One region of the Streptomyces spinoverrucosus genome, then DNA from elsewhere that is predicted to be linked to it. Evidence: riboswitches for the same ligand, from Rfam matches in the RefSeq annotation. Region 1 holds a riboswitch; each other region holds the start of a gene.
What was found. A riboswitch is a leader RNA that binds a small molecule or an ion and turns the genes downstream of it on or off. The one in region 1 is predicted to bind cyclic di-AMP.
Positions count from the first base shown of each region.

Region 2: linked by a shared signal. The riboswitch ahead of I2W78_RS09070 (M23 family metallopeptidase) and the one ahead of I2W78_RS14710 (C40 family peptidase) in region 1 are both predicted to bind cyclic di-AMP.
Region 3: linked by a shared signal. The riboswitch ahead of I2W78_RS20725 (M23 family metallopeptidase) and the one ahead of I2W78_RS14710 (C40 family peptidase) in region 1 are both predicted to bind cyclic di-AMP.
Region 4: linked by a shared signal. The riboswitch ahead of I2W78_RS03635 (LysM peptidoglycan-binding domain-containing M23 family metallopeptidase) and the one ahead of I2W78_RS14710 (C40 family peptidase) in region 1 are both predicted to bind cyclic di-AMP.

Region 1 covers NZ_JADPZX010000001.1:3,296,806-3,301,009, forward strand. The annotation lists gene pcrA (DNA helicase PcrA) at 1-1,177, opposite strand, end outside; cyclic di-AMP (ydaO/yuaA leader) riboswitch at 1,653-1,823, shown strand; gene I2W78_RS14710 (C40 family peptidase) at 1,832-3,013, shown strand; gene I2W78_RS14715 (hypothetical protein) at 3,092-3,445, opposite strand; gene I2W78_RS14720 (C40 family peptidase) at 3,899-4,204, shown strand, end outside.
Region 2 covers NZ_JADPZX010000001.1:2,014,989-2,019,192, reverse strand. The annotation lists gene I2W78_RS09080 (M16 family metallopeptidase) at 1-818, shown strand, start outside; gene I2W78_RS09075 (M16 family metallopeptidase) at 815-2,203, shown strand; cyclic di-AMP (ydaO/yuaA leader) riboswitch at 2,406-2,571, shown strand; gene I2W78_RS09070 (M23 family metallopeptidase) at 2,584-3,348, shown strand; gene I2W78_RS09065 (GntR family transcriptional regulator) at 3,529-4,204, shown strand, end outside.
Region 3 covers NZ_JADPZX010000001.1:4,577,651-4,581,854, reverse strand. The annotation lists gene I2W78_RS20730 (PrsW family intramembrane metalloprotease) at 1-1,160, shown strand, start outside; gene I2W78_RS20725 (M23 family metallopeptidase) at 1,251-2,300, opposite strand; cyclic di-AMP (ydaO/yuaA leader) riboswitch at 2,312-2,491, opposite strand; gene I2W78_RS20720 (PP2C family protein-serine/threonine phosphatase) at 2,683-3,780, opposite strand.
Region 4 covers NZ_JADPZX010000001.1:779,037-783,240, reverse strand. The annotation lists gene I2W78_RS03655 (aspartate aminotransferase family protein) at 1-262, shown strand, start outside; gene I2W78_RS03650 (helix-turn-helix domain-containing protein) at 349-972, shown strand; gene I2W78_RS03645 (DUF6126 family protein) at 969-1,088, shown strand; gene I2W78_RS03640 (tyrosine-protein phosphatase) at 1,092-1,889, opposite strand; cyclic di-AMP (ydaO/yuaA leader) riboswitch at 2,323-2,484, shown strand; gene I2W78_RS03635 (LysM peptidoglycan-binding domain-containing M23 family metallopeptidase) at 2,487-3,461, shown strand; gene I2W78_RS03630 (SGNH/GDSL hydrolase family protein) at 3,677-4,204, shown strand, end outside.

The DNA of each region.
Region 1 (4,204 bases):
CCGCGCCCGCGTTGGTCCACAGGTTCTTGGGGCGGCGGGACTCGTTGCGCTCGATGACCGCGTTGGCCGCGGTGAGGATCGTCTGGGTGGAGCGGTAGTTCTGCTCCAGCAGGATCGTCGTCGCGTCCGGGTAGTCCTCCTCGAACTGGAGGATGTTGCGGATGGTCGCGCCGCGGAAGGCGTAGATCGACTGGTCGGCGTCACCCACCACGCACAGCTCGGCGGGCTTGAGGTCGCCCTCGCTGGGCGGTACATCTTCGTCGTGCTCGCCGGTGCCGACGAGCTCGCGGACGAGGGCGTACTGGGCGTGGTTGGTGTCCTGGTACTCGTCGACCAGGACGTGCCGGAAGCGGCGGCGGTAGTGCTCGGCGACGTCCGGGAAGGCGCGGAGCAGGTTGACCGTCGTCATGATCAGGTCGTCGAAGTCGAGGGCGTTCGCCTCGCGCAGGCGTGACTGGTACAGCGCGTATGCCTGGGCGAGGGTCTTCTCGAAGCCGTCGGCGGCCTGGGTGGCGAAGTCCTCCTCGTCGATCAGCTCGTTCTTGAGGTTGCTGATCTTGGCGCTGAAGGACTTGGGCGGGAAGCGCTTGGGGTCGAGGTCCAGATCGCGGCAGACCAGGGACATCAGGCGCTTGCTGTCGGCGGCGTCGTAGATCGAGAAGGACGAGGTGAAGCCGAGCTTCTTGGACTCCCGGCGCAGGATGCGTACGCAGGCGCTGTGGAAGGTCATCACCCACATCGCGTTCGCGCGCGGGCCGACGAGCTGCTCGACGCGCTCCTTCATCTCGCCCGCTGCCTTGTTGGTGAAGGTGATCGCGAGGATCTGGCCCGGATGCACCCCGCGCTCGGCGAGGAGGTGGGCGATGCGGTGGGTGAGGACGCGCGTCTTGCCGGAGCCGGCACCGGCCACGATGAGCAGGGGGGAGCCGGAGTGGACGACGGCGGCGCGCTGGTTTTCGTTCAGCCCTTCCAGGAGCGCGGCCGAGTCCATGGCGGGGCGCGGGGCGCCGTCGCGGTAGTAGGCGTCCCGGTCCGGGGGCACGTCGAACTTCCCGCCGAACAGATCGTCCGGAATCGACTCCGGAGCGTGATCGTCCTCGGGCGGCGGCGGAGGTTCCTCGTGGGCCCGCGGGGCCTGGAGGTCCGCCAGGAAGCTGTCGTCAAAGAGGCTGCTCATCGCTCTCCGAGTCTAGGGCGCCCCACTGACAACCCGCGGCCACCCCGAGAACATCGCCGCCCGGGAGGCCGACGATCTTGCGGAGAGAGGCGGGAGTCACGTGCGGACAATCTACGGAATCCACTGGCCCACTGCCCACATCGCGCCCCCCGGCGGACCACCAGCCCGCCCGAACCGAGACGCCCCCGACCGCCCGGACCGAGAGCCCCCGACCGCCCGGGCCGAGGCGCCCCCGACCGCGCGGGCCGAGGCAACCCCGCGCGTCCCCGGCCTCGACCGCACGGACCAAGACACCCCGCAGCCGCACCGGTCGGGCGCTCACCGTCCGAACACGATCTCACGCGTGCCGTAATGGCTGACTAAAGGTCACGAAAATGTATCGGGCATATCACCCACCAACCTTCACACGGGCCACACGAGTTGGCTACCGTGCCGATCAGGCCGCACGACCCTAACCGGCGAACCTCGCCGGGCCGCGCGGCCTCCGCCGAGTCCGGTGCGCCTTGAGGCAGCCGGAGCCGGGGACCCAACCGAACTTGGGGTGAATCGGTCCAACTCCCTTCCCGGGAGCGGATCGTAGGGCAAACCTTCCGAACCACCCGCCCGAACCCGACAGCTAACCCGGTAGGCGGCACATGGAAGGAGTCGCCTCCTTTGGCGTCGCACCGCAAGTCGCGCCCCACGGGCGCGCGGGTAGCAGGCATACGGACCCCCGCCCTCGCCACCGCTGCCCTGACCTCCGTGGCCCTGCTCTCCCAGACGGCCAACGCCGCCCCCTCGACCGACGACAAGCCCAGTCTCGAAGAGGTCGAGAAGAAGGTCGACGACCTCTACCGCCAGGCGGAGTCCGCGACCGAGAAGTACAACGCGGCCAAGGAGAAGACCGCGAAGCAGCGCAAGCGCGTCGACACCCTCCTGGACGACGTCGCCCAGCGCACGCAGAAGCTCAACGAGGCCCGTGAGGAGCTGGGGACCTACGCCGCCGCCCAGTACCGCACGGGCGCGTCCGTCCCCGACACCGCCACCTTCCTGCTCGCCGACTCCCCGCAGGACTACTTCGACCAGACCCAGCTGATGGGTCGTCTGACCAACCGTCAGAAGGACGCGGTCGACGAGTACTTCACCGAGCAGTCTGCGACGATGCAGAAGCGCCAGGAGGCCACCGAGAGCCTGGCGACGCTCACCGAGTCGCAGAGCGACCTGCAGACGGCCAAGACCACCGTCCAGAAGAAGCTCGCCGACGCGCGTGAACTGCTGTCGGAGCTGACCGCCGAGGAGAAGGCCCGCCTCGCGGCGATCGAGAAGAAGAAGCAGGAGGAGGCCGAGCGCAAGGCCGCCGAGCTCGCCCAGCAGCAGGCGGAGGAGCAGCGACGCCAGGAGGCGGCCCAGCAGGAGCAGGAGTCGGCCGGCGGCGGATCCTCAGCCGGCGCGGGCAACGAGTCCGGCTCCGACACCTCCGTGTCGGACTCCTCGTACGCCCCGAAGGCCGAGAAGGCGCTCGCCTTCGCCCGCGCGCAGATCGGCAAGCCGTACGTCTGGGGCGCCACCGGCCCCGAATCCTACGACTGCTCGGGCCTGACCCAGGCCGCGTGGAAGGCCGCCGGCGTCAGCCTGCCCCGCACCACCTACGACCAGGTCAACGCCGGCACGACGGTCTCCATCGCCGCCGCCCGGCCGGGCGACCTGATCTTCTTCTACGACGACGTCACCCACGTCGGCCTCTACATCGGCAACGGCATGATGATCCACGCGCCGAAGCCGGGCACCTACGTCCGCGAGGAGTCGGTCTACTACGACGGCGAGTCCTCCATCCACAGCGTCGTCCGCCCGGCCTGACACCCGGCGCCGCGAGGCGACCGATGGGCACGCGCGCGTGCGGCTGTTTCGAGCGGCACGCGCGCGTGGGGCGGGACGTCAGGTCCAGAGCACGGCGACGAAGATGTTGGCCGTGGTCAGCAGGCCCACCAGCCCGAACATGCCCTTGTCCACCTTCTCGTCGTCCCGTTTCACATAGACGAGGCCGAGGATGACGATCAGCAGGGCCAGCTTCACGCCGATCTTGATGTTGTTGACGGGCTGATCGTCGGCCTGGTTCAGGCCGACCAGGATGACGCCGGTGACCAGCATGGTCAGCGCGCCGTGCAGCATCGCGGGGACGAATCGTGCGGTGCCCTGGCCCATCGCCTTCATCTGGGTGAGGAAACCGCCCAGCAGGGAAGCGATGCCGATGATGTGCAGGCCGACGAAGAGGTGGATGAGTGCGTCCATGGGGCCGGAGCCTAATCAGGGGGTTCCGGGCTGCCTGACACCGGGCCTGCCCCTGAGCGCACGGCGACTGCATATATGCGCCATAGCACCTCTGCCCTCACACCCGCCCCGGAATCGCCGCATCGGTCATCGCACTGCGTGAAGACGACGGCCCCGAACCGGGATCACGATCACATACGGTCACCCAGCGTTCCCCTGTCGTCACTTCCGCACAAGGCGTCACCACGCCGACACGCCCGGGTTTAGCGTCCTCCACCAGGTGACCGGCTCCCCACCGCCGCTCCGGCCCGGGGCGGCAGCCGAGCACCACCGCCGAGAAGGTCCGGCGGCGCCCCGCATCCCCTGTGCGGGACGCCGCCGGACGCGTAAGCCGCCCCGGGCGGTCGTACGTCCGCCCGGTGGCCGTACGGACACGGCGGTCGCCCGAGTCGTACGAAAGGACGTGCAGTCCACGTGGCAGCGCACCGCAAGCCCCGACAACGCTCGGCCCACGGCACCAAGGCCCGCACGGCGGCGACGATCGCCCTCGCGGGCGCGGCAACCGCCACGGGCCTCGACGGGACCGGCCACGCCGAGCCTCAGCTGACGCCGGGGCAGGTCAAGGCCAAGGTGGACCAGCTGTACCAGGAGGCGGAGGTCGCCACCGAGAAGTACAACGGCGCGAAGGAGCAGGCGAGAGCGGCGCAGCAACGGCTGGGCACGCTGCAGGACGAGGCGGCCCGCAAGGAGGACCGGCTCAACTCCGCCCGGGACGCGCTC
Region 2 (4,204 bases), 1.3 Mb from region 1:
CGACCCTGGAGGACGCGCGCGCGTTCTTCCGCACGTACTACGCGCCCAACAACGCGGTGCTCTCGGTCGTCGGTGACATCGACCCGGTGCAGACGCTGGCCTGGATCGAGAAGTACTTCGGCTCCATCGCCTCGCACGACGGCAAGCCCGCCCCGCGCGACGGCTCGCTGCCCGAGATCATCGGCGGGCAGCTGCGCGAGATCGTCGAGGAGGAGGTCCCGGCGCGCGCCCTGATGGCCGCCTACCGGCTCCCGCACGACGGCACGCGCACGTGCGACGCGGCCGACCTCGCGCTGACCATCCTCGGCGGCGGCGAGTCGTCCCGCCTGTACAACCGGCTGGTACGACGGGACCGTACGGCGGTCGCGGCCGGGTTCGGCCTGCTGCGGCTGGCCGGAGCGCCTTCCCTGGGGTGGCTGGACGTGAAGACGTCCGGGGACGTCGAGGTGCCGGTCATCGAGGCCGCCATCGACGAGGAGCTCGCCCGGTTCGCCGAGGAGGGCCCGACGGCCGAGGAAATGGAGCGCGCCCAGGCCCAGTTGGAGCGTGAATGGCTGGACCGGCTCGGCACGGTCGCCGGCCGCGCCGACGAACTGTGCCGGTACGCCGTGCTGTTCGGCGACCCGAAGCTCGCCCTCACGGCCGTCCAGCGCGTGCTCGAAGTGACGGCCGAGGAGGTTCAGGAGGTCGCCAAGGCCCGCCTGCGGCCCGACAACCGCGCGGTGCTGGTCTACGAGCCCACCGCCCCCGAAGCCACCGACGACAGCGACGGCGCCGAAGCCGCCGCCACCGACGACACCGAGGAGGCTGCCCAGTGACCGAGCTCGCCACGATGGACTTCCACCCCCAGCCGCAGGCGGGCGAGGCCCGCCCCTGGGCCTTCCCGGCCCCCACGCGCGGGACGCTCGACAACGGCCTGACGGTCCTGCGCTGCCACCGCCCCGGCCAGCAGGTCGTCGCCGTCGAGGTGCTCCTCGGCGCGCCCCTGGACGCCGAGCCGGCCGGCCTCGACGGCGTCGCCACGATCATGGCCCGGGCCTTCTCCGAGGGCACCGACAAGCACTCCGCCGAGGAGTTCGCCGCCGAGCTGGAGCGCTGCGGCGCCACCCTCGACTCGCACGCCGACCACCCTGGCGTCCGGCTGAGCCTGGAGGTCCCGGCCTCCCGCCTGTCCAAGGCCCTGGGGTTGCTCGCCGACGCCCTCAGGGCGCCCGCGTTCGCCGACAGCGAGGTCGAGCGGCTGGTCCGCAACCGCCTGGACGAGATCCCGCACGAGCTGGCCAACCCCGCCCGGCGGGCCGCCAAGGAGCTCTCCAAGGAGCTGTTCCCGGCGACCTCGCGCATGTCGCGTCCGCGCCAGGGCACGGAGGAGACGGTCCAGAAGATCGACTCCGCCGCCGTGCGCGCCTTCTACGAGCGGCACGTCCGCCCCGCCACCGCCACCGCCGTGGTCGTCGGCGACCTCACCGGCGTGGACCTCGACGCGCTGCTCGGCGACACCCTGGGCGCCTGGGCGGGCTCCCAGGCGCAGCCGCGGCCCGTGCCGCCGGTGACCGCCGACGACACCGGCCGCGTGGTCATCGTGGACCGCCCCGGCGCCGTCCAGACCCAGCTGCTGATCGGCCGCGTCGGCCCCGACCGGCACGACCGCGTGTGGCCGGCCCAGGTGCTCGGCACGTACTGCCTGGGCGGCACCCTCACCTCCCGTCTGGACCGCGTCCTGCGCGAGGAGAAGGGCTACACCTACGGGGTGCGCTCGTTCGGCCAGGTGCTGCGCTCCACCTCCGACGGCACCGGCGCCTCGCTGCTCGCCATCAGCGGTTCCGTCGACACGCCGAACACCGGCCCCGCGCTGGAGGACCTGTGGACGGTGCTGCGCAGGCTCGCCGCCGAGGGCCTCACGGACGCCGAGCGGGACGTCGCCGTGCAGAACCTCGTCGGTGTGGCGCCGCTGAAGTACGAGACCGCGGCGGCCGTGGCGGGCACCCTGGCCGACCAGGTCGAGCAGCACCTGCCCGACGACTACCAGGCGACGCTGTATCAGCAGCTCGCCGCGACCGGGACGGTGGAGGCCACCGCGGCCGTCGTCAACGCCTTCCCGGTGGACCGTCTGGTGACGGTGCTCGTCGGTGACGCGGCGCAGATCAAGGCGCCCGTCGAGGCGCTCGGCATCGGCGAGGTCACCGTCGTGACGGCCGAGTAGAGGCCGCCGAACGGCACGCGCGCGTAGGGGCCCTGGTGACGGATCCGTCACCAGGGCCCCTTTATGTCCGAATTGGGGGAGAGGTTGCCTGTCTGACCTGTGGGATGCGCTACAAACCCCCTGATGCGTTTGGGGATTGAAAGACGTCCCGCTTAGCGTCTTCCGGGCTGTCCGTCAGGCAGTGCGCCGCGCCCGCGGCACCGGACAGCCATCGCCGAGTCCCCGTACGGCGCGAGCCAGGGGAGCCGGGGACCCAATCGTGCAGTCCCTGGGGTGAATCGGACGCCCGCGCGCAGCGAGGGCGTCCGTAGGAGACCTTCCTGCTCCGAACCCGTCAGCTAACCCGGTAGGCGAGAGGGAAGGAAAGGACCAGCCACTACATGGCGTTCACGCGCGCCACCGGGAAGCATCGTCGTCCCAGCCGGATGAAGCGCACCGCCGCCCACGCGACGGGCGTCGCGGCGCTCACCACGACCGGCGTCATCGGCACCCTGGCCGTTCCCGCGCTCGCCGCCGAGCCCGCGGCCGAGCAGACCGGCCTGCTCCCGGTGATCACCATCGGCGACTCGGTCGCCGAGCAGATAGACGCCCAGGCCGCCGCTCAGGAGCAGGCCGCGGCGGAGGCCGCCGCCGAGAAGAAGGCCGAGGCGGCCGCCAAGAAGCGCGCGGAGGAACGGGCCAAGGAGGCGCGCGAGGCCAAGGAGCGCGCCGCCCGCGAGGCCGAGCGCAAGCGTCTCAACACCTATGTGGTGCCGATCAGCGGCTCCTACGTCTCCACCGGCTACCAGGCCGGCGGCTCCCTGTGGTCCTCCGGCAGCCACACCGGTGTCGACTTCCACGCCGCGAGCGGTACGCCCGTGCACGCGGTCGGCTCCGGCACCGTGGTCGAGGCCGGCTGGGGTGGGGCGTACGGCAATCAAGTCGTGATCAAGATGAACGATGGTACGTACACCCAGTACGGTCACCTGTCGTCCGTCGCGGTCTCGGTGGGCCAGACGGTCACCCCGGGGCAGCAGATCGCCCTGTCCGGCGCCACCGGCAACGTCACCGGAGCGCATCTGCACTTCGAGGCCCGGACAACCGCGGAGTACGGCACGGACATCGATCCGGTCGCCTACCTCCGCTCGCACGGCGTCTCCGTCTGACAGCGGATCAGCCCGCGGCCCCGGCTCACGAGCCGGGGCTTTCGGCGTTTCGTACGCCTGTATGTCCAAAAAATATCCATGGATTCCGGCCCGCCATCGGAAATTCCGGCTCATTGCAATAGAGTCACGGAACACACGTCAATCGTCGACGTTTCACGGGGATTAAGGCGGAGGTCGGTCATGCGTATTCCGGCGCACTCGGTGTGCACGGCGATCCGGGACGACATCGTCGCGGGTGTCTACGAGCGTGGCGGCCGGCTCACCGAGGAACTCCTCGCGCGCCGCTACGGCGTCTCGCGCGTCCCCGTCCGGGAGGCCCTGCGCACGCTGGAGGCCGAGGGCTTCGTGGTGACCCGGCGGCACGCGGGCGCGTGCGTGGCGGAACCGACCGAGCAGGAGGCCGCCGACCTGCTGGAGATGCGCATGCTGCTGGAACCGCTCGGCGCCTCCCGGGCCGCCCAGCGGCGCACCGAGGCCCATCTGAAGGTGCTGCGCGGCCTGGTCCGGCTGGGCCAGGAGCGGGCCAGGCGGGGCAACAGCGAGGACCTGCGCTCCTTGGGCGGCTGGTTCCACGAGACGCTCGCCCAGGCCTCCGGCAGCCCCGCGCTGATCGCCATGCTGACCCAGCTGCGGCACAAGATCGCCTGGATGTACGCGGTGGAGGCGCCGGTCAGCCCCATGGAGTCGTGGACGGAGCACGGCGCGATCGTGGACGCGGTGGCGCGCGGCGACAGTGAGCGCGCCCGGGCGATCACGGCGCTGCACACCGAGCGTGCGACCGGCGCGCACCGGCTCCGTTTTTCCGGCAACGGGGACCGCGCGGACCGTGTGAGGACTTCGCAACATCCCGTAAACA
Region 3 (4,204 bases), 1.3 Mb from region 1:
GGGAACAGACCGGCACCGAGGGCTTCCTGGTCGGTCTCGGCCTCGCGATCCTGCCCGTACCGCTGCTCATAGCCGCCTTCCGCTGGCTGGACCGGGTCGAGCCCGGCCCCTGGCGGAATCTGCTGTTCGCCTTCGCCTGGGGTGCCTGCGCGGCCGCGCTGATAGCGATCGTCGCGAACAGCTTCGCGACCCGATGGATAGCCACCGCGACCGCCGACCCGACCAGCGCGGACACCTGGGGCGCCACGGTCATAGCCCCGATCGTCGAGGAGTCCGCGAAAGCGGCCGCGATCCTGCTGCTCTTCCTCTTCCGGCGCCGCGACTTCACCGGAATCCTCGACGGCGTCGTCATAGCCGGCGTCACCGCCACCGGCTTCGCCTTCACCGAGAACATCCTCTACCTCGGCACCGCCTTCGGCACCGACCAGCTGGCCGGCCACAGCGGGATCGCCTCCGTGACCGCGGCGACCTTCTTCGTGCGGGTCATCATGTCGCCGTTCGCGCACCCCCTGTTCACCGTGCTCACCGGCATCGGCTTCGGCATCGCCGCGCTCGCCGGGGAGCGCCAGCGGCTGCGCCGCGTGCTGCTGCCACCGGCCGGGCTGCTGCTCGCGATGGGCATGCACGCCTTCTGGAACGGCTCGGCGACCTTCGGCGGCTACGGCTTCTTCGCGGTGTACGGCGGCTTCATGGTCCCCGCGTTCGGGCTGCTCACCTGGCTGGTGATCTGGACGCGGCAGCGGGAGCTGCGGACCGTCCGCGAGGAACTCCCGGCCTACGTCGTCGCCGGCTGGCTCGCGCCCGCCGAACCCTTCACCCTCGGCTCGATGCGGGCCCGCCGCCTGGCCCGCGAGTACGCCGGCCACCACCTCGGAAAGCCGGCCGCCCGGGCGGTCGCGCAGTACGAGGCGTACGCCACGTCGCTGGCCTTCCTTCGGGCTCGGGGCCGCCGGGGCCGCGCCCGGGCGGACTTCGTCGTACGGGAACGCGAGCTGCTCCAGGAGCTGTGGAGCCGCCGCGAGATCGCCCGCCCCGCGCTGGAGTACGCGGCACGGGTGACCGCGCCGCCGGTGCCGGTGATGATGCCGCCGGTGTACGGCTGGGCACCGATGCAGGGGCCGACGGCGCCCTACCCGGCGTACAACCCGTACCGCTCGTAGGACGCGCGAAGAACCTCGGACAGCCGAAACCGGCAGCCCTGACGTCGGGGGGTTGCCGTCAGGACCGCCGGGGTTCGTGAGAAGCGTGTCTCAGGGGTTGAGGCCCTTGCTCCGCAGCCAGGCCAGCGGGTCGATCCCGCCGGACCCGCCGGTGTGCACCTCCAGGTGCAGGTGGGCCCCGGTCACGTTGCCGGTCGCGCCCACGCGGCCGATCACATCGCCGGTGGCGACCTTCTGGCCGACGCTGACGCCGATCGAGGACTGGTGGGCGTACCAGATCTCGGTGCCGTCGTCGAGGGTGAGCACGGTCTTGTAGCCGTACGACCCGTTCCAGCCCGCCTCGGTGATGGTGCCGCTGTGGACGGCCTTGATGGGCGTGCCGCTCGGCGCGGCGAAGTCGAGGCCCGTGTGGTAGCCGGACGACCACAGGGCGCCGGCCTGGCCGAAGGTGGAGGTGATGGTGTACGAGGAGGTCGGCAGCGCGAACTGCTTGGCCAGTGCGGCGAGCCGCTCGGCCTCGGCCTTCTCGCGGGCCTCCTGCTCGGCCTTCGCCTTGGCGGCGGCGGCCTTCTCCTTGGCCTCCTTCTCCGCCTTGGCGGCGGCTTCGGCGGCGGCCTTCTCGGCGGCGGCCGCGGCCTCGGCGGCGGCCTTGGTCTCGACCTGCTCCTGCTGCTGCTCGGCCTGCGCGATGATGCGGGCGCGCAGTGCCTCACCGGCGTCGGTGGTGCCCTCCGCGGTGTCCTCGGCGGTCGTGCCGAGGCTGCTGAGCGGGGCGGTCGCGGTCTTGGTGTCGGCGGAGCCGGAGTCGTCGTCGGATATCAGCGCGCCGACGGAGGGCAGGTCGGGCATGGAGATCGACACCGGCGGCTTGCCGGTGTTCGCGCTGGCCATGCCGCCCGCGCCGACCGCGGCTATGACGCCGACGCCGAGAACCGTGGAGCTGCGGGCGAGTCCGCCGCCGCGCTGCTTGGTGACGCGATGCCGGCCGCGTACGGGACGGATGGTCTCCGCGGTGGGGTTCCACTCCTCCCACGGGCCCTCGTCGGTGCGCTGTGCGCCGTAGACGAACGTCTCGGTGCGGTCGGCGGAGCGCTGGTCCGGCACGAACGGGGCTTGTGGGGCAGGCCGGTTGGACGCCACGTAGGCGTACTCCTTTCCTTCCTTCTCGCCTACCGGGTTAGCTGACGGGTTCGGAGCAGGAAGGTCTCCTACGCGCGTAAACAAGCCGTACTGGTACGGCGGCTTACGCCCGATTCACCCCAAGGTGGTGGTTCCCCGGTTCCCTTGTGTGGCCGGTGAGGGCCTCGCGCGGGATTCGGCGCGTGCGCACGGAGCCGCCTCTTGTGACGGCTGGGACGACCGCGCTGCGTTATCGGACGTTAATAGAACCGGGGCCTGATTTCCAAGCTGTTCCACTTGATCATTAACGTTTTCTGCCAGGACGTACAGGCCATGAACGGCGAAAATCGGGCGAGTTGACCGCCGTTCAGGACCGTAACCGAATCTGACTGTATGTCAGTTGTTATGCGGAGGGCGTTCGTTCGCTCACCCCCGGTGACGGTCGGCGGACGGCGAGCAGAGCCATGTCGTCGGTGGCGCCGCCGCCGCTGTGCCTGCGTACTTCTTCGGCCACCACGCACAGCAGTTCGCCGGGTCCGCCGAAGGTCCGGCCGGCCAGCCGGACCGCCGGGTCGTAGAAGGCGCCCCGCGTGTCACGGGCCTCGGACAGGCCGTCGGTGTACAGCAGCAGGGTCGCCCCGCCCGGGAAGCGGGACTCCTCCGCGCGGTCCGGCCAGGCGCCCAGTTCGCCCATGCCGAGCGGCAGCGCCGGGTCCCGGGCGGGCAGCGGACTCACGGTGCCGTCCGCGTACAGCATCAGGGGTGGTGGATGGCCGCGGTTGAGGATCCGTACGACGCCGTCGTCGTGCGGGAGCTCGGCGAGTACGGCGGTGGTGAACCCCTCGAAGGCGTCGATCCTGTCGCGCCGGGTGCCCTCGCGCGTCAGCGCCCGCTCCAGCCGCTGCGCCACCGCCTCCAGCGTCGTCTCGTGCTCGGCGGCCTCGCGGAACGCCCCGATGACCACCGCGACCGCCGCCACCGCCCCCATGCCCTTGCCGCGCACGTCCCCGACCACGAGCCGTACGCCGTACGGGCTGTCCTGCACCGCGTACAGATCGCCGCCGATGAAGGCGTCCGCCTGCGCGGCCTCGTAGCGCGCGGCGATCTCGAACCCGCCGATCAGCTCCATCGGCTCCGGCAGCACCGCCAGCTGGGCGGCCTCGGCGATCTCCCAGGCGGAGTCGAGGCGGGCGTGACTGCGCCGGACGAGCACGTTGATCAGCACGGCGAGGGCGGCGACCGTGGCCACGGTGAGCGTCTCGGTGAACGCGTCGACGTGCGGCAGGGTGCCGTACCGGATGTGCAGCGCGAGCACCACGGCGACGGCGGCGACGCCGGTGAGGAGGGTGGCGCGGCGGGAGAGAAGCGGGGCGGCGATCAGCGGGGCGGCCGTGAGGAAGGGAGCGGCGGTGAAGCCGCGCGGGGTGAAGTAGTCGTAGCAGCCACCGATGAGGAGAAGCAGGACGGGGAGGGCGCGGACGATGGTGCGGGCGTAGGAGATGGGCCGTTCCTCGGGGGGCGGTACGGGGGGTGCGGGGCGGGCGAGGGTGGGGGGGTTGCTGGGGCGGGTGGGGTGGGGGAGTCGCCGGGGCGGGCGGGGGCGGGGGTGGGGGAGTCGCCGGGGCGGGCGGGGGCGGGAGAGTCGCCGGGGCGGCCGGAGGCGGGAGAGTCGCCGGGGCGGCCGGAGGCGCGGGAATCGCCGGGGCGGGCGGGGCCGGAGGCGGGAGAGTCGCCGGAGCGGCCGGAGGCAGGGGCGGTATCCCGGCTCGGTTCCTCGGGGACGCGGCCGTCAGGGGCGGGAGATTCGCCTGAGCGGTCAGGGCCGGAGGCGGGAGAGTCGCTGGGGTGGGCGGGGGCGGTGTCGCGGCTCGGGTCCTCGGGGGCGCGGCCGCCGGGGCCGGCGTGCGGTCGCTCTCCTTCTGGCT
Region 4 (4,204 bases), 2.5 Mb from region 1:
GGCCATGCTGCAGGCCGCCCGCAAGGGGCTGTTCGCGCAGATGGTCGTCGTACCGCTGCTTCAGCGGCACCGGATCCTCACCCAGGTCTCCGGCGACCACCTGGAGGTGATCAAGCTGATTCCGCCGCTGATCATCGGGGAGCGGGAGGTGGACCGGTTCGTGGACGCCTTCACGGCGGTGATGGACGACGCGCACAGCGGGGGCGGGCTGGTGTGGGACTTCGGGAAGACGCTGGTGAAGCAGGCGGTGGCCAACCGCTGACGCTGACGCTGACCGGATCGGCCGGTGCGGTTTGCCTCTGAGGCAAGAAATTTGCCGCTCAGGCAAAGCTCGGGCTGAATGGAGATATGAACTCCTCCGCCTCCGAGCCCGGGGCCGAGCCGGCCGACGGTCTGCCGGCGGTCGCCCCGCAACTCCGTGACCTGCGCCGCCGGGCCTCCCTCACCCTGGAGGCCGCCGCCCGTGCCGCCGGGCTGTCACCCGCTCACCTCTCCCGGCTGGAGACCGGGCAGCGCCAGCCCTCGCTTCCGATGCTGCTGGCACTCGCCCGCATCTACGGTACGACCGTCTCGGAGCTGCTCGGCGAGACGGTCGCCGACCGGGACGCCGTCGTGCGCGCCGCCGACATGGAGCCGACCGGCGCGGGCGGCTGGACGTACTGGCAGGCCGGCGCGCCCGGGCGGGGCATGCAGGCCCTGCGGGTGCACGTGCCGTACGCCTCCCAGGGCGACATCGTGCGGTTGCACCCCGGTGAGGAGTGGCTGTACGTCCTCAAGGGGCGGCTGCGCCTGCGCCTGGGGGACGCCGAGCACCGGCTCGGCCCCGGCGACAGCGCCCACTTCGACTCGCTGACCCCGCATCGCATCGCCGCCCAGGACCGGGGCGGGGCCGACCTTCTCTTCGTCCACACCCTGCTGCAGAGCCCCACGGCCGCGCTGTGCCTCGGCCCCGTCACGGGAGACACACCATGAGTGACATCGAGCAGAAGCTTCCCCGGGGCATCTGGCTCCGGTTGTTGATCTATGTCGTCGCGGGGCACCTCTTCGCCGCATTCCTCTACCTGCTGTTCGAGGTAGGGGCCAAGTAGGGGTCAGGCGAGCAGGCGGTCGCGCAGCCGCTCCCGGGTCTCGGGGGTGACGGCCAGCCCCTGCTCCAGATAGGTGTCGACACCGCCCCAGGTCTCCTCGATGGTCTCGATCGCCGCCGTCAGATACTCGGCACGCGCGTCGAAGAGCGGGCTGAGCAGCTCCATGACCTCCGGGGAGTAGGCGGAGGCGGAGCTGCTGCTGCGGTGCACCTTGTAGCGGCGGTGCTTGGCGTTGGACTCCAGGTAGTCGGCGAGGATCGCCTCGCGCTCCACGCCCAGCGCGAGCAGGGTGACGGCGATCGACAGCCCGGCGCGGTCCTTGCCCGCCGCGCAGTGCATCAGCGCGGGGACGCTGTCCTCGGCGAGCGCGTGCAGCACCTGGGAGTGCTCGGCGGTGCGCTCCTTGATGATCGCGCGGTACGAGGTGATCATCCGGTTGGCGGCCTTGCCGTCGGCCAGAATCCCGCGCAGCTGCTCCAGATCGCCGTCCCGGACCATCTTCCAGAACTCCGCGCCGTCCGCCGGATCCGTCAGCGGCAGGTTGACGTTGCGCACGCCCGGCAGGTCGACGTCCGGGCCCTCCAGCTTCTGGTCCGCGGCATTGCGGAAGTCGAAGATCGTGTGCAGCCCGAGCGAGGCGAGGAACGCGGCGTCCTCCGCGGTGGCATGCGCGAGGTGGCCGCTGCGGAACAGCACCCCCTGCCGCACCCGGCGCCCGTCCACGGTCGGCAGTCCGCCCACATCACGGAAGTTGCGCACTCCGGCCAGTTCCGGCTCGGTCGACGGCACCTGCTGCGTCACGGGGGCTCCCTCCCCTCGGCCCCGTCGGCGCGGCTCGTCGACGGGCACGTCCCCTGACGATACGACACCGATGCCTGGGCCAATGAGTTGTCCACAGGTGGTGACGCGGAGTTGGAGCACATCTGGGCTTTCTGTCCGAATTGAGCCCTTCGTTCCAACTCGCTCTGGAATAAAGGAACCTGGAGCGGGGTCACGTGAGCAGCGTCATATCCGTGACCGAGCGTCGCCCGTCATGTTCACGTAATTCACATGCTTATCAAGGGCGTTTACGGAGAATGGTGACGCCGTAATGCACGGAGTGTGACCGGAATTCAGGTGAACGGATCACGAAAACGGCGTTCCTGTGGAACCTCTTGCTTGTCCCGTTGCGTCTTGGTCGCTTACGTTCCACACCGATCCGGGCGGACGCCGAATCCTGCCGCCGCCCGGTGCCCGCGCAAACTCACCCGTGTTCGGCAGGAGCGGGGGACCCACAGGTAGAACCGCCTGTTCCGGTCTCCGGAACAGGCTTGGGGTAAAGCCGCGCTTCGGCGCCGGCCGGACATCTCCAGTCCGCACCCGACAGCTCACCTCGCAGGCGCCGGAGAGGAATTCGCCATGCCCGCGAAGGGTAAGCACCGCCGTCCGAAGACCCAGCGCTTCACCCGCTCCATCGCCGTCGCCGGAACCGGTGGCGCCGCACTCGCCCTCCCGCTCATGGGGGCCGCCGGCGCCCACGCCGCCACTCCCCAGTCCGCCCCGGAAAAGGCCGTGCAGTCGGCCCCGACCGAGAAGGCGGCCGTCCAGCAGAAGGCCGCCGAAAAGAAGTCCGCCGCCAAGAAGGCGGGTGTGCGGACGTATTCGGTGAAGGTCGGCGACTACCTCTCGAAGATCGCCGACGAGCAGAACGTCAGCGGCGGCTGGCAGCGGCTCTACGAGGACAACCGTGAGGCGGTCGGCCAGGACCCGTCGCTCATCCACCCCGGTCTGAAGCTCACCATCGGCAAGAAGGCCGCGGCGAGCAGCGACAAGCCGTCGTCCGCTTCCGCCCCCTCCGCGGCCAAGTCGTCGGCGTCGACGCAGACGTCGCAGTCCTCGAACGCCTCCGAGTCCGCCAACGCCTCCGAGCCCGCGGCGCAGTCGTCCGAGGCCTCCACCCAGACCGCCGACGCCGGCACCGCCGGCGGCTTCTCCGCCCCCGTGGACGGCGCCGCCGTCGGCACCGCCTACCGCGTCGCGGGCAGCATGTGGTCCAGCGGCTACCACACCGGCGTCGACTTCGCGGCCCCGAGCGGCACCCCGCTCAAGGCCGTCGGCGCGGGCACGGTCGTCTCCGCGGGCTGGGCCGGCGCGTACGGCAACCAGGTCGTCATCAAGCTCGCCGACGGCTACTACGCGCAGTACGCCCACCTGTCCTCCCTCTCGGTCTCCAGCGGCCAGACCGTGAGCGCGGGCCAGCAGATCGGCCTCTCCGGCTCGACCGGCAACTCCACGGGACCGCACCTGCACTTCGAGATCCGCACCACGCCGGACTACGGCTCGGACATCGACCCGGTCGCCTACCTCCGCTCCAAGGGCGTCTCCGTCGGCTGACGACGCGCCGCCCACGCCACCGAAGGCCGGACCCGATCCCCGGGTCCGGCCTTCGGCGTCCCCGCCCGTTGGCAGGCCTTATTCCGCAGTTGACCAATCCTTTGGCCGTGGCCTTTCTCACCGTCCGTCAACCCCTTCCTACGGTCGCGTAGGTCACATTCGAAGGGGAATGATGTTCCGACGTGGCAGACGATTCGAAGAATGACAGCAGATCAGTGATCGGGTCGTACGTGGCGGTGGGGGACAGCTTCACCGAGGGCGTCGGCGACCCCGGCCCCGACGGGGCGTTCGTCGGCTGGGCCGACCGGTTCGCCGTACTGCTCGCGGACCGCCGACCCGAAGGCGACTTCCAATACACCAACCTCGCCGTGCGCGGCAAGCTGCTCGACCAGATCGTGGCGGACCAGGTTCCGCAGGCCATCGAACTCGCTCCGGACCTGGTCTCGTTCTGCGCCGGCGGCAACGACATCATCCGCCCGGGCACCGACCCGGACGACGTGGCCGACCGCTTCGAGCGGTCGGTCGCCGCGCTGACCGCGGCCGCGGGCACCGTGCTGGTGACGACCGGCTTCGACACCCGGCGCGTCCCCCTGCTGAGGCACCTGCGCGGCAAGATCGCCACCTACAACGGGCATGTGCGGGCCATCGCCGACCGGTACGGCTGCCCGGTCCTCGACCTGTGGTCGCTCAAGTCCGTTCAGGACCGCCGCGCCTGGGACGACGACCGGCTGCACCTCTCACCC